DNA from 2 places in the Thalassotalea coralli genome. Region 2 is predicted to be linked to the other one. Evidence: predicted binding sites of a transcription regulator. Region 2 holds the regulator's gene; the other holds the start of a gene.
What was found. The regulator sigma-54, encoded in region 2, starts transcription at its own class of promoters, with help from an activator protein. The targets are predictions, from matches to a motif close to GTTGGCACGNNNNTNGNNT.
Positions count from the first base shown of each region.

Region 1 (7,359 bases), on a different contig from region 2:
AACTTAGCTGTATTAAAGTGTAGCAAGGAAAACCTTTCCATCTAGTCAGAAAATGTAAAGCGATGTTAATTCCCGTTAGTTAACACAAAAGAAACAAATAAAAAATTATTTTAAAAATCATATAGTTATAGCGCGACTTACTAAATTACCTCATTGTTTTTGTCTAATCACCTACAGTACTGTGAGACATGTCTTACACATTCTTTTGATTTGGATTACTTAACGTTTCAATTGTTTTTTGAAATAAAAAAGGCCGCATGACTAATGCGGCCTTTTTCTACAGATTAAATGTGAGAATTTTCGTCAGAATAATTCTTTAGCTTTTCTTCGCAGCACGGCTTTCGCGTTTACGATCCGATTCCTTTAACCACTTTTTACGAATACGGATATTCTCAGGGGTTACTTCTACTAATTCATCGTCATCAATAAATTCTAATGCTTGCTCTAGCGTCATTTGAATTGGTGGAGTCAGTACTTGTGCGTCATCAGTTCCCGAAGCTCGAACGTTAGTTAACTGCTTACCTTTAAGCGCATTAACTGTTAAGTCGTTATCACGGCTATGAATACCAATGATCATTCCTTCATAAACTTCAACACCATGACCAATCATTAAACGGCCACGCTCTTGTAAGTTAAATAAAGCGTTGGTTAATGCTTTACCTTGTGCGTTTGCGATCAATACACCGTTTAAACGTTGGCCAATATCACCGCCTTTGTGCGGACCGTATTGTAAAAACGTATGGTAAATTAACCCTGAACCTGAGGTTAAGGTCATAAACTCAGTTTGGAAGCCAATTAAGCCACGACTTGGCATGATGAAGTCCATACGAATACGGCCTTTTCCATCTGGTGCCATATCAGTCAGTTCCGCTTTACGAAGACCCATTTTTTCCATGATAGACCCTTGATGTTCTTCTTCAACATCAACGGTTACCGTCTCATATGGTTCTTCAATTTGGCCATCAACTTCACGCATGATTACTTCTGGACGAGAAACAGCTAATTCATAACCTTCACGACGCATATTTTCAATTAGGATACCTAAATGAAGCTCACCACGACCTGAAACTTTAAACTTATCTGGGTCATCTAGCTGCTCAACACGTAATGCAACATTATGGATTAATTCTTGGTCTAAGCGATCTTTAATATTACGAGATGTTACGTATTTACCTTCTTGACCTGAAAATGGAGAGGTATTAACTTGGAAAGTCATAGTCACAGTTGGCTCATCCACAGATAGTGGTGGAAGAGGAGCAACTTCATTTGGACAACAAATTGTGTCCGAAATCTTCAACTCACCAAGACCTGTAATTGCGATAATGTCACCAGCTTGTGCTTGATCAACTTCGTGACGTTCTAGGCCTAAATAACCAAAAACTTTGCCTACTTTGCCGTTATGCAACTTGCCTCTAGAGCCTTGTACTGTTACTTGCTGGTTAGGCTTAACGGTACCACGTGTAATTCGGCCTACACCAATTACACCAAGGTAAGAGCTATAATCCAGCTGAGATATTTGCATTTGAAATGCGCCATCAGGATCTGCGTCTGGTGCAGGAACTTGATCAACAATCGTTTGGAAAAGAGGTGTCATATCTGTCCCCTCTTCACCTTCTTCCAATGATGCCCAACCGTTAATAGCCGACGCGTATACTACTTGGAAATCTAACTGGTCATCTGTTGCACCTAAATTATCAAATAGATCGAATACTTGATCCATTACCCACTCAGGGCGAGCACCAGGTTTATCAATTTTGTTGATAACAACGATAGGCTTCAAACCTTGAGCAAATGCTTTTTGCGTTACAAAGCGTGTTTGAGGCATAGGCCCTTCTTGCGCGTCAACAATCAACAGTACCGAATCAACCATTGACATTACACGCTCAACTTCACCACCGAAATCCGCGTGACCAGGAGTATCTACGATGTTTACACGATAGTCGTTCCAATTAATCGCTGTGTTTTTCGCTAAGATAGTGATACCGCGCTCTTTCTCGATATCGTTTGAATCCATCACACGATCTTCAAGATCGGTTCTAGCATCTAAAGTTCCCGACTGATCGAGAAGTTTATCAACCAAGGTAGTTTTACCATGGTCAACGTGGGCAATAATTGCAATATTACGAAGTTTATCTAACACGGTTTGGCGCTCATTAGGATATAATTGGGCGCGTATTGTACAGGAGTCAGCGTTACAAATAAAAGGCAATGACAAATTATTTTTGTTCATTGGCGAAACCGGCATTTATCTCATACACTGCTAATACGTTGCTATTGCACCAATTTAAAACATTGACCGCACCAACTTGGTGCAGCCAAACAAAACAATAAAAGCTACACCCTTGTTTTTATTGAGTTTACACTTTGGCACGCTATTAGCTTAACAACAGCAAATGCAATTTGACTTAGCACTATAATAGTTAATTGCCCTATTTTGTCACAACATTACCGGAGACAATCAATGTCACAAGCAGTTTTAGATTTAATCAAAGAAAACGATGTTAAGTTCGTTGATTTACGATTCACTGATTCAAAAGGTAAAGAGCAACACGTTTCTCTTCCTCATCACCAAGTAGATGAAGATTTTTTCGAAGAAGGAAAAATGTTCGATGGTTCTTCAATTGCAGGCTGGAAAGGTATTAACGAGTCTGACATGGTATTGATGCCAGATGCTTCTACAGCTGTTTTAGACCCGTTCACAGAAGAAGTAACCCTTAATATCCGTTGTGACATTATCGAACCTACTACAATGCAAGGTTACAGCCGTGACCCTCGCTCTGTAGCGAAACGCGCTGAAGAGTACATGCGCTCTACAGGTATCGCTGATACGGTATTAATTGGTCCTGAGCCTGAGTTTTTCGTATTTGATGACGTTAAATTCCACACTGATATGTCTGGTTCAATGTACAAAATTGATGATAAAGAAGCTGCTTGGAACGGCGCTACAGATTACGAAGATGGTAACCACGGTCACCGTCCTGGCGTTAAAGGCGGTTACTTCCCGGTTGCTCCAGTAGATTCTTCTCAAGATTTACGTTCAGCAATGTGTTTAGTTATGGAAGAAATGGGCTTAGTTGTTGAAGCGCATCACCATGAAGTTGCAACATGTGGTCAAAACGAAATCGCATGTCGTTTTAACACTATGGTATTAAAAGCTGACGAAGTTCAAATTTACAAGTATGTTGTTCACAATGTTGCTCATGCTTACGGTAAAACAGCAACATTTATGCCTAAGCCATTAGTTGGTGACAACGGTACTGGTATGCACGTTCACCAATCTTTAGCAAAAGATGGTGTTAACTTATTTGCTGGTGACAAATACGGCGGATTATCTGAAACAGCGCTTTACTACATTGGTGGTATCATCAAGCATGCTAAAGCATTGAACGCTTTCACTAACGCTTCAACTAACTCATACAAGCGTTTAGTTCCAGGTTTCGAAGCACCGGTAATGCTTGCATACTCTGCACGTAACCGTTCAGCGTCAATTCGTATCCCTGTTGTCCCTTCACCGAAGGCACGTCGTATCGAAGTTCGCTTCCCTGATCCAACAGCAAACCCATACTTAGCATTCTCAGCAATGTTAATGGCTGGTCTTGACGGTATCAAAAACAAGATCCACCCTGGCGATGCAATGGATAAAGATTTATATGACTTACCTGCAGAAGAAGCAGCAGCAATTCCACAAGTTGCAGCATCACTTGAAGAAGCATTAGATGCACTTGAAGCTGACAAAGAATTCTTAATGGCTGGCGGCGTAATGGATAGCGACATGATTGACGCATACATTGGCTTAAAACGCGAAGAAGTTGAAACACTTAACATGACAACTCACCCAGTTGAGTTCCAAATGTACTACAGCGTTTAATAACCAACTTGCTCAAAAAAAGCTCACTTCGGTGAGCTTTTTTTATGGCTAATTTCTGAAATTTCCTATAAATTATGAACATAGGCGCGGATATGGAGGTAGCAATAGGTGATGAAATTAGTGTCAGTTATACTAGGACTGTGCTTATTGTTAACGACTCTCAGCAGCCTTGCCAGCTCCACTAAAATTTACGTTTGGGTTGATGAAAACGGAAAAGTTGTTTATTCCGACACGCCTAGACCGGGAGCTGAAGAAGTACAAGTCAAAGAAAAAAATGTTATCTCCTCTAACATTGACACTTCAATTTTAGATATCAACCCCAAAGTTATCGAAGATAAATTTGAGGTCTCTATAACCCAACCTGAAGCAAACCAAACCATTAGAGATAATACCGGCTCAGTTTTGGTGCAAGGTCGAATAAAACCTTTATTCAAACAAGGGTACAAAATACGGCTTTTACTAGATAATCAACCATATAAAAAACCACAAACTTTCGCCCAGTTTAGGCTTTCTAACGTTGATCGTGGCGAGCACCAAATAAAACTAGAGTTAATCGACGATAAAGGCAAGGTAATTGCATCTTCAACACCGGTTACGTTTTATATGCATCGTGCAACGGTAAACCGCGCTAATTAAGCAATAAACTTGTGCAATAATCATAATTAGTCGCTACACTATCGACATGATGCACCATATTAGTGCAAGGTGTTAAATGTCGTCTTTGAATCCAAATAACCAGAACAATTTATTGTACTACCAACAGAATTTACCTAATCACATGGTAACGGCTGTCATCGTGCTCAACTCCACGTTGTTGATTCAATATGCCAACCCTGCAACAGAAGCATTGTTATTAAAAAGTGCAAGGCGGTTGATTGGCAGACCTTTACAAGAAGTGTTTTACAACTCTCCAATCAATAAAGACAGATTGGAGCAACTGTTAACTTCAGGACAAGAATTCAGCGACAGTGATGTCTCGATTGAAATCTATCAACAGCATCATGTTTCGGTAGAAATTACCGCTTCTGCAATAGAGTTAGATGGCGCGCCCCATATTCTGCTTGAACTAAAACAAATAGATCAACAAAAGCAAATCAGCGCCGAAGCGTTTCAACAGCAGCAATGGGAATCGGCCCGAGATCTGATAAGAGGTTTAGCTCACGAAATCAAGAACCCTTTAGGAGGGTTAAGAGGTGCCGCCCAGCTACTGCACCGAGAAATTACATCTCAACAGCAAGAATATACTGAGATGATTATCGAGCAAGCAGACAGACTAACAACGCTCGTAGACCGCCTGTTAGGCCCGAATCAACTGCCTAACTTTAGTCACCAAAATATTCACGTTGTAATAGAAAAGGTCCTTCGATTGACCGAATATGAAGATGGTAAAGAAATTAACTTAACCAAAGACTATGATCCATCTATTCCAGATCTAAATTACGACGAAGATAAAATCCATCAAGTTATATTGAATATAGTCAATAACGCCAAGCAAGTATTGAATGAACACGGTACGATTTGCTTTAAAACAAGAGCAGCAAGCAATAAAACGATAAATGGTAAACGCATCAAGCTTTGCGCTCAGATTTCTATTATTGATAATGGGCCGGGTATCCCAGAAAGTATCAAAGAAACCTTGTTTTACCCAATGGTATCCGGGCGTTCTAATGGCACCGGAATTGGATTATCCATTGCTCAGACTCTTGTTCACCAACATCAAGGCAAGTTAACCTGCATTAGCAGGCCAGGCCATACCGAATTCACCATTTTATTACCCATTAGCGAAGAGAGTAATCTATGATCACAGAACAAGTTTGGATAGTAGACGATGATAGTTCCATTCGCTGGGTGCTTGAAAGGGCGTTACAAAATGCTGGAATATCGGTAGCATCTTTTGATAATGCGAACAACTTACTTATTGCCTTAGATCACAGCCAACCAGAAGTTATTATTTCTGATATACGCATGCCTGAAATAGACGGAATGGCTTTGCTTAATGAAATTAACCAACGCTTTCCCGATCTACCCGTGATCATTATGACTGCTCACTCGGATTTAGATAGTGCCGTAAACGCCTATCAAGGCGGTGCTTTTGAGTACCTACCAAAGCCATTTGATATTGATGAAGCAATAAGCCTTTCTAAAAGAGCACTTGCTCATGCTCAAGAACTAAAAGCTAATTCGACCAACCAAGAAACCGGTCAGATAGCTGCTGGAATAATTGGTGAAGCTCCTGCAATGCAAGAAGTGTTTAGAGCCATAGGCAGGCTTTCACGTTCAAGTATCAGTGTATTAATTAATGGTGAATCAGGCACAGGTAAAGAGTTAGTTGCACATGCACTGCACCTACATAGCCCACGAGCTAAAGAGTCTTTTATACCACTTAATATGGCTGCTATTCCTAAAGATCTCATTGAATCGGAATTATTTGGCCATGAAAAAGGCGCTTTTACAGGTGCTAACTCAGTCCGACAAGGGCGATTTGAACAAGCTCACAATGGCACACTTTTTTTAGATGAGATTGGTGATATGCCATTAGACATTCAAACTCGTCTACTTCGCGTACTAGCCGATGGTCAGTTTTATCGTGTTGGTGGTCACTCACCAATCAAAGTAGACGTACGAATTTTGGCGGCGACACACCAGAACTTAGAAGAGAAAGTGAAAACGGGCGATTTCCGTGAAGATTTATTCCATCGCTTAAATGTCATTAGAATTCAAATCCCAAGCCTGAAAGAGCGACGTGAAGATATCAATAAACTCACCGCTCACTTTTTAAGACAAACAGCTGAAGAACTCGGCGTAGAAACGAAGTCTTTAAGTGCAAAAGCATTAAAGTTTTTAGAAGGTTATCAATGGCCCGGAAACGTCAGACAACTTGAGAATATCTGCCGTTATTTAACGGTGATGGCAAGTGGTCAAGAGGTTCAACTTGAAGATTTGCCTAACGAGCTACATCAACCTTCAGAACAAACTGGAGCACCTAACTTAAGTTGGCAACAAGGTATTCAAAACTGGGCTAACAATGAACTTGCTGCAGGTAACACTGGCTTATTAACAACCGCCGTGCCTGAGCTAGAAAAAATACTAATAACCGAAGTACTTAATCATACCAATGGCCACAAACAAGATGCAGCGAAAATTTTAGGCTGGGGCAGAAATACGCTTACACGTAAGATTAAAGAGTTAAACCTAGAAGTTTAGTTACTACAGCCGTGCTCAGTACATTGCTTACAGCTATTGCAAAGCTTTATATTGATCAGGTGAGCAGCAACAATAAGGCTGGCGCCACTAATAATAAATAGTGGTTGCCATTCTTCTCCGAAATCGTGTTTCATCCAGTAAATAACGACACCAAGCAATAGCATATAAAAAGGGTATAGCTTTTTGTGGTAACGCTTAAATCCAGATAAAACAGCGTAAGAGCCAAGAATTGCTGTAATAATTAAAAAGACATGTTCCCAAACATGATCAGCTAGAAAGCTTAAGCC
Region 1 is NZ_JBVVBK010000004.1:1,490-8,848, reverse strand. It holds gene typA (translational GTPase TypA) at 317-2,140, opposite strand; gene glnA (glutamate--ammonia ligase) at 2,462-3,868, shown strand; gene ACOB80_RS11010 (DUF4124 domain-containing protein) at 3,980-4,504, shown strand; gene glnL (nitrogen regulation protein NR(II)) at 4,581-5,669, shown strand; gene glnG (nitrogen regulation protein NR(I)) at 5,666-7,072, shown strand; gene ACOB80_RS10995 (MerC domain-containing protein) at 7,069-7,359, opposite strand, start outside.
Region 1: glnA (glutamate--ammonia ligase) is a predicted target of sigma-54. The motif match lies at 2,364-2,382, and genes of this name have one in related genera.

Region 2 (7,359 bases):
AAATACACGGAACTGACTTGGAACTGGATCTCAGTACCAACATCATTAGTTCCAAACAGAATATCGAACTTAAGGGCGCCGATTTTGTGATGTATGGCGCAGGACTTATCGTCGATTTAAATACTAAACAAATAACGTTGACGAAACATGATAAAACGAATTATTTCAAACAAGCGCAATAGGTTACTGGCAGTCATTCTTTGTGCGACTTTTTCAGTAAACGGCTTTGCTGCCGATGACGACCTTAAGCAAAAAATACACGTTGACGCATCGCGTTCTGCTGGCGATCTAAAAAATAAAATATTTAGCTACATCGACAATGTCGTCATTACACAAGGCAGCTTAAAAATAAAAGCAGATCTCGTTCAAGTGTTATCAAATCCAGATTCAGAGCCAAAAACCTATATCGCAAAAGGGTCTCCAGCAACCTTCGAGCAAATTTTAGAAGATGGTACGCCTATTTATTTACAAGCCAATGAGATTACTTACGAGCCGGCAAAAAATACTATAGTCATTTCGGGTAATGCAGAATTAAGGCAAGCAGGAAGCATGGTAAAAAGTAGCGTGATTACCTATAACCTTCTAACTGAGCAAGTGCTTGCAGATAGTAAAGACAACGAACGAGTACAAACCACTCTTCAGCCGAAACAACTGGAAAAGCTTAAAAAATGAGTGCAGTGTTAAGTGCTAGCAATCTAGCTAAATCATATAAAGGCCGCCAAGTTGTAAAAAACGTTGGCTTATCTGTTGAAGCCGGGCAAATTGTTGGTTTACTTGGCCCTAACGGCGCTGGCAAAACCACGTCCTTTTACATGATTGTTGGCCTTGTTAACAATGACAAAGGCAAGATCACCTTAGATGGTGAAGACCTTACACTATTGCCTATGCATGAGCGCGCGCGTCGAGGCATTGGCTATCTGCCACAAGAAGCCTCGATTTTTAGAAAGCTAACTGTTTATCAGAACATTATGGCTATCTTAGAAACACGTAAAGATCTGAACGCTATCGAGCGAGAAGAAAAACTCGAACACTTAGTTGAAGAATTTAATATCGGTCACATTACCGAAAACACAGGCATGAGCCTATCTGGCGGTGAGCGTCGTCGCGTAGAAATTGCTCGTGCGTTAGCGGCTGATCCTAAATTTATATTGCTAGATGAACCCTTTGCTGGCGTAGACCCAATTTCTGTCGGTGATATTAAGAAAATTATTCTACACTTAAAGAACAAGGGAATTGGTATTCTAATTACTGACCACAATGTACGTGAAACCCTCGATGTGTGTGAACATGCTTATATCGTCAGTCATGGAGAATTAATCGCTCAAGGGAATGCAGATCAAATTTTAGCGAATCAACAGGTACGAGATGTATATCTTGGAGAGCAATTCACGTTATAGTTGTGATAAGCTGTTAAAAAAACAAAACCAATAACCTTGGAAAGGATAAGAATTAGATAAATGCGCCCTAGTCTTCAACTCCGTATTGGACAACAACTGACTATGACACCTCAGTTGCAACAAGCGATAAAATTGTTGCAGCTGTCAACGTTGGATCTACAACAAGAAATTCAAGAAGCGCTTGAAAGCAATCCTTTATTAGAAGTTGACGAAGCAGCTTCCGCTAACCAAGAATCTCAGCCTGATAATTTAGAACAAGCTTTTTCTGAAACAACGGAAACGCCTACGGCGAATGATGGCTCTGAAGACGCCTCGCCAACCATTGATGAAATCAGCACAACAGAAGCAATGGATAAGTCTGATATTCCAGAAGAGCTGAATATAGACACCACTTGGGATGAAAGTTTCAGTGCAGGCGTATCAAATACAGGTGCCGCTGCTCCTTCAGAAGATTTTGTTTATCAAGGTGAAACCACAGACTCCATTCAAGATCACCTTCGCTGGCAAATGGAATTAACACCATTTACTGAGACCGACGAAGCCATCGCAATGGCAATTATCGACGCTATTGACGATGCCGGTTATTTAACGGTAACCACCGAAGATATTTTAGAATCTCTTGGCTTAGAAGATGTTGAATTGGATGAAGTAGAAGCTGTGCTTAAGCGCATCAACGTATTCGATCCAGTTGGTGTCGGTGCCCGCTCTATTCCTGAGTGTCTAATTATTCAATTAAACCAATTTGATAAAGATACGCCTTGGCTAGAAGAAGCCAAGCTAATCATTGGCGAGCACATTGACTTACTAGGTAACCGTGACTATCGCACCATCATGCGTAAGACACGCTTGAAAGAAGACCAATTACGCGAAATTATTCGTTTGATCCAGTCACTAGATCCTAGACCGGGCGACTCAGTGATCAAACAAGAAGAGCAATACATTATTCCTGATGTATCTGTTGAAAAGAAAAATGGTCGTTGGGTGGTTGAACTAAATCCAGATACTGCGCCTCGCCTTTCAGTAAACCAACAATATGCTTCTATGGCGCGTTCGATGAAAAATTCTAACGATAGCCAATTTATTCGTTCTAATTTGCAAGAAGCCAAATGGTTTATCAAGAGCTTAGAAAGCCGTAACGATACACTATTAAAAGTAAGTAACTGCATTGTTCAGCGCCAACAAGGGTTCTTTGAGCATGGCCCAGAAGCTATGCGCCCAATGGTTCTTAACGACATTGCCGAAGCTGTAGATATGCATGAATCTACGATTTCACGTGTAACCACACAAAAATACATGCACACCCCACGCGGGATATTTGAACTAAAATATTTCTTCTCTAGCCATGTGAGTACGGAAAATGGCGGAGAGTGTTCTTCCACTGCGATCAGAGCTTTAATTAAAAAGCTGGTCGCAGCAGAAGTGCCAGCGAAACCACTGAGCGATAGTAAAATGGCTGAGTTGTTAGCTGAGCAGGGCATAAACGTTGCAAGACGGACCATAGCCAAATATAGAGAGTCTCTAGGCATTCCACCGTCTAATCAGCGTAAAAGTTTACTGTAAACCTTGAAAGAAGGATGAGAGCTTATGCAAATTAATCTTGCTGGACACCATGTAGAAATCACTGAACCTATGCGCGATAGCGTTAATAAAAAGTTTGCAAAGCTTGAGCGACATTTTGATCACATCAACAATGTCTATGTAGTACTTACCGTAGAGAAGCTCAACCAAATTGCGGAAGCAACTGTTCATTTAAACGGTACCGAAGTTCACGCCAAAGCACAGAATGAAGACATGTATGCTTCTATTGATTCTTTAGTGAACAAACTCGATAAACAAATCCTCAAATATAAAGGCAAAATAAGCCAACACTAGTTTCAACTTCAATGAAAATATCCGACATCATGACAGAGAACTGCACTTTATGTGCAGTTCCTGCTACTAGTAAAAAAAGAATCCTAGAAATCATTTGTGAAAAAGCTGCAGAAAATGCAGTTGAAATGAATACCTACACCTTACTTGAAAGTTTAATGCAGCGTGAAAAAATGGGCTCAACGGGTATCGGCAACGGTATTGCCATTCCTCATGGCCGGTTAGCTGATAGTGAAAAAGTGATGTTAGTGGTAGCAACAACTGAACACCCTATTGAATTTGACGCGATAGATAACCGCCCTGTTGATATTTTTGTCGCCTTATTTGTTCCCGAGCAGCAATGTCAGGAACACCTTTCAACATTACAAAGTATCGCAAAATTATTTGGTAATAAAAAAGTCGTCAAACAAGTGCGAAAATGTGACAGCGATAAAGCACTCTTTCAATTTATAACACAAGCCGAACAATAAAAACGGAATTACAACATGAAACTCACCATCGTCAGCGGACGTTCTGGCTCGGGCAAGACAGTAGCCCTTCGTGTACTTGAAGATTTAGGATATTACTGTGTTGATAACATTCCTGTTAACTTGCTACCAGCACTTACGCATACGGTAATCAATGATTACGAAACCGTTGCGGTGAGTTTGGATGTTCGAAATTTACCTGATGACCCGTCTGATGTTTCTGAAATTATCGACTACTTACCAAGCGCAGTAGAATTAAGTATTGTTTACTTAGACGCTGACGATAACGACCTGATAAAACGCTTTAGTGAAACCAGACGTTTGCATCCGCTTATCAAGCAAAACATCGCGTTAGATCAGGCAATTTCTCTTGAGAAAAAGCTATTAGAGCCTATTTCATCACGCGCTAACTTATACATTAATACTAGCCAGTTAACCCCTCACCAGCTTGCTGATCTTATTCGTGAACGTATTTTGGGTAAAACCACTGGCAATATGGTAGTGGTATTTGAATCTTTTGGGTTTAAACATGGTGTGCCGAAAGACGCTGACTTTGTTTTCGACGCTCGCTTCTTACCTAACCCATTTTGGGAAAAAGACTTAAAGCCTTATACCGGACTAGATCAACCTGTAATCGACTTTCTTGCAAGCCAGCCAATTGTCACTAAATTTGTTTGGCAAATTAACAGCTTTATGATGACCTGGTTACCTCACCTAGAGCGCAATAACCGCAGCTATATTACTATTGCTATTGGCTGTACTGGCGGAAAACACAGATCCGTATACATTGCGGAATTACTCACAAATAACCTGAAAAAAGAACGCGCAGACGTGCAAGCTCGACACCGAGACTTAAACGTTGCGTCAACGTAAAGGCTCGTGCATTAATGACCATCTCGAAAGATATCTTAATCACCAATAAACTTGGGCTTCATGCCCGAGCGGCGACTAAGCTTGCTCAACTGTGCCAGCAATTTACGGCAGATATTCAAATCGAGCTAGAAGAAAACACGGCAGATGCTAATAGCGTGATGGGATTAATGTTATTAGCAGGAAGCCAAGGAAAAACAGTAAAAGTTCACGCCAGCGGAAAAGATGCAGAACAAGCGATGTTTGCCATAAACAAGCTTTTTACTGACAATTTCGATGAAGAACAGTAATTTTCAATAACTTTACCATTCCCCTATCCACTAAGTTACGCGGTTAAATTCGCTAGCATCAAGAAAAAAGCTGATAAAACCAGATAGTTGAGATAAACTATTGTAGTTGGTAACGCAGTATTTACTGTTTAACCTGCATTGGTGAACCAGTTATTTTCATCAAGAAAAAATAACGTTTGATAGTAAAAGTGTCACCTTTTTCAAAGATTATTCAATATTCGTGTAGTGATACTGATTGAAGTAGATATTTACCTCAATTGGTATGAAGGCATAGGACAACAAGATGCCGGAATTGTCAGAACAAGATTATAGTCAACAAAAGCTGCAGCAAGTTAACGAAGCACTTGGTAGCGGTATGTTTGTCTATGTGCGCAAGTTAATGCAGAACATGCCTGCATATGACTTGGCACTACTACTCGAATCATCTCCAACGAAAACACGTACCGTACTGTGGCAACTTATCGACCCAGATCATCACGGTGAAGTCCTCGAAGAGCTTAATGAAGAAGTTCGTAAAGGCATCTTAAAAAACATCCGGCCGGAAAAGCTTGCCGAAGTTGCTGAAGGCATGGATGTAGATGACCTCGCAGAAGTATTAAGAACGCTACCTGATAGCGTTTATCGTGAAGTACTTAGCTCCATGGACTCGCAAGACAGGAGTCGCGTAGAGCAGGCACTTGCTTACGAAGAAGATACCGCTGGCGGTATCATGAATACCGATACTATCACTATCCGCCCTGACGTAACGGTGGATGTGGTTTTACGCTATTTAAGATTAAAAGGCGAATTGCCTGAGTCAACTGACTCCTTCTATGTTGTAGACAGAAAAGACCGCTTTATCGGCGCTATTTCACTACAAGCAATTGTCACAGCGAAGCCTGAAACTACAGTTTCAAACCTTATCGATGCCGAAGTTGAAGCTGTCACCGTTGATATGCCTGAGACAGAAGTTGCTCAGCTGTTCGAACGATTTGACTGGTTCTCTGCCCCAGTTATCGATGAAGAAGGCCGCCTAGTAGGTCGTATTACGGTCGATGATATCGTTGATATCATCCGTGAAGAAGCAGAACACTCGATGATGAGTATGGCGGGTCTAGATGACGAAGCCGATACCTTTGCCCCTGTTGTTAAAAGTACACAACAGCGCTCTATCTGGCTGGGTGTAAACTTAATTACCGCTTTATTCGCTGTAGCTGTATCAGCGATGTTCGAAGACATCTTAAGCCAGTTAGCCATTCTGGCGATCTTAAATACCTTAGTGCCAAGTATGGGCGGCGTTGCAGGTAACCAAACACTTACCCTGGTTATTCGTGGTATTGCTTTGGGCCATGTTGGTGAAAGTAACTCGAAAATTTTACTTTATAAAGAACTCGCTATCGGCTTCTTAAATGGCATTATTTGGGCGCTACTGATAGGGCTTGTTGTGGGTATTTGGAAACAAGACGTCACCTTAGGTAGCATCATAGCCTTTGCCATGTTGATGAATATGACGGCTGCTGGTGTAGCTGGTGTGGTTATTCCGTTAATGCTTAAACGAATGAATATTGACCCAGCGCTCGCGGGTAGCGTTATCCTAACAACGATTACGGATGTAGTGGGTATTTTTGCGTTCTTAGGCACTGCAACATTGTTATTGGGTTAATACTTAACATTTCCCCTTTAAGAACTAACAATGTTGCAAGCCAAAATTGTTGCAAGCCAGCATAGTTATGAGCCACAGAAACTAGTTACGACTAGTTTCCTGCTACTTGTAATTCGTTAATAAGTACAGAGCCGGTGTGAATCGCACCTTTTAAGTCAGTATCGCTACCTACAGCAACTAACCCTGAGAACATATCTTGTAGCTTACCTGCAATAGTAATTTCTGACACAGGATAGGCAATTTCGCCGTTTTCTACCCAAAAGCCAGCAGCACCGCGAGAATAGTCACCATTTACGATATTAACGCCCTGCCCCATTAGCTCTGTTACCAATAAGCCAGTGCCTAGTGTTTTAAGCATTTGCTTAAAATCACCGCCATTTGCCGACACTTGCCAGTTGTGAATACCGCCAGCATGACCTGTTGTTTGTAAGCCTAACTTGCGTGCTGAATAACTCGTTAACAAATAAGTTGCTAGCGCACCGTCAGTGATAATTTCGCGATCTTGTGTTGCTACGCCTTCGCTATCAAAAGCACTACTCGCTAATGCGCCTTTAATTTGTGGACGCTCTGAAATCGTTAGAAACTCAGGAAAAAGCTGCTTACCAATAGAATCAACTAAGAAAGACGATTTACGGTATAAGTTTCCACCGCTAATAGCGGCAATAAGATGTCCCCAAAAACCGTTAGCAATATCAGCACGGAACATGACAGGAACTTTCCCTGTTGGCAATTTTTGCGCATTTAAACGTGATGTTGCTTCAATTGCCGCCTTTATGCCGATATCTTCAGGCTTTTCTAATAAGTCGAATTTACGATTGATAGAA
Region 2 is NZ_JBVVBK010000007.1:284,403-291,761, reverse strand. It holds gene lptC (LPS export ABC transporter periplasmic protein LptC) at 1-182, shown strand, start outside; gene lptA (lipopolysaccharide transport periplasmic protein LptA) at 148-672, shown strand; gene lptB (LPS export ABC transporter ATP-binding protein) at 669-1,397, shown strand; gene ACOB80_RS17900 (RNA polymerase factor sigma-54) at 1,458-2,957, shown strand; gene hpf (ribosome hibernation promoting factor) at 2,982-3,269, shown strand; gene ptsN (PTS IIA-like nitrogen regulatory protein PtsN) at 3,281-3,736, shown strand; gene rapZ (RNase adapter RapZ) at 3,752-4,606, shown strand; gene ACOB80_RS17880 (HPr family phosphocarrier protein) at 4,621-4,893, shown strand; gene mgtE (magnesium transporter) at 5,177-6,535, shown strand; gene pmbA (metalloprotease PmbA) at 6,627-7,359, opposite strand, start outside.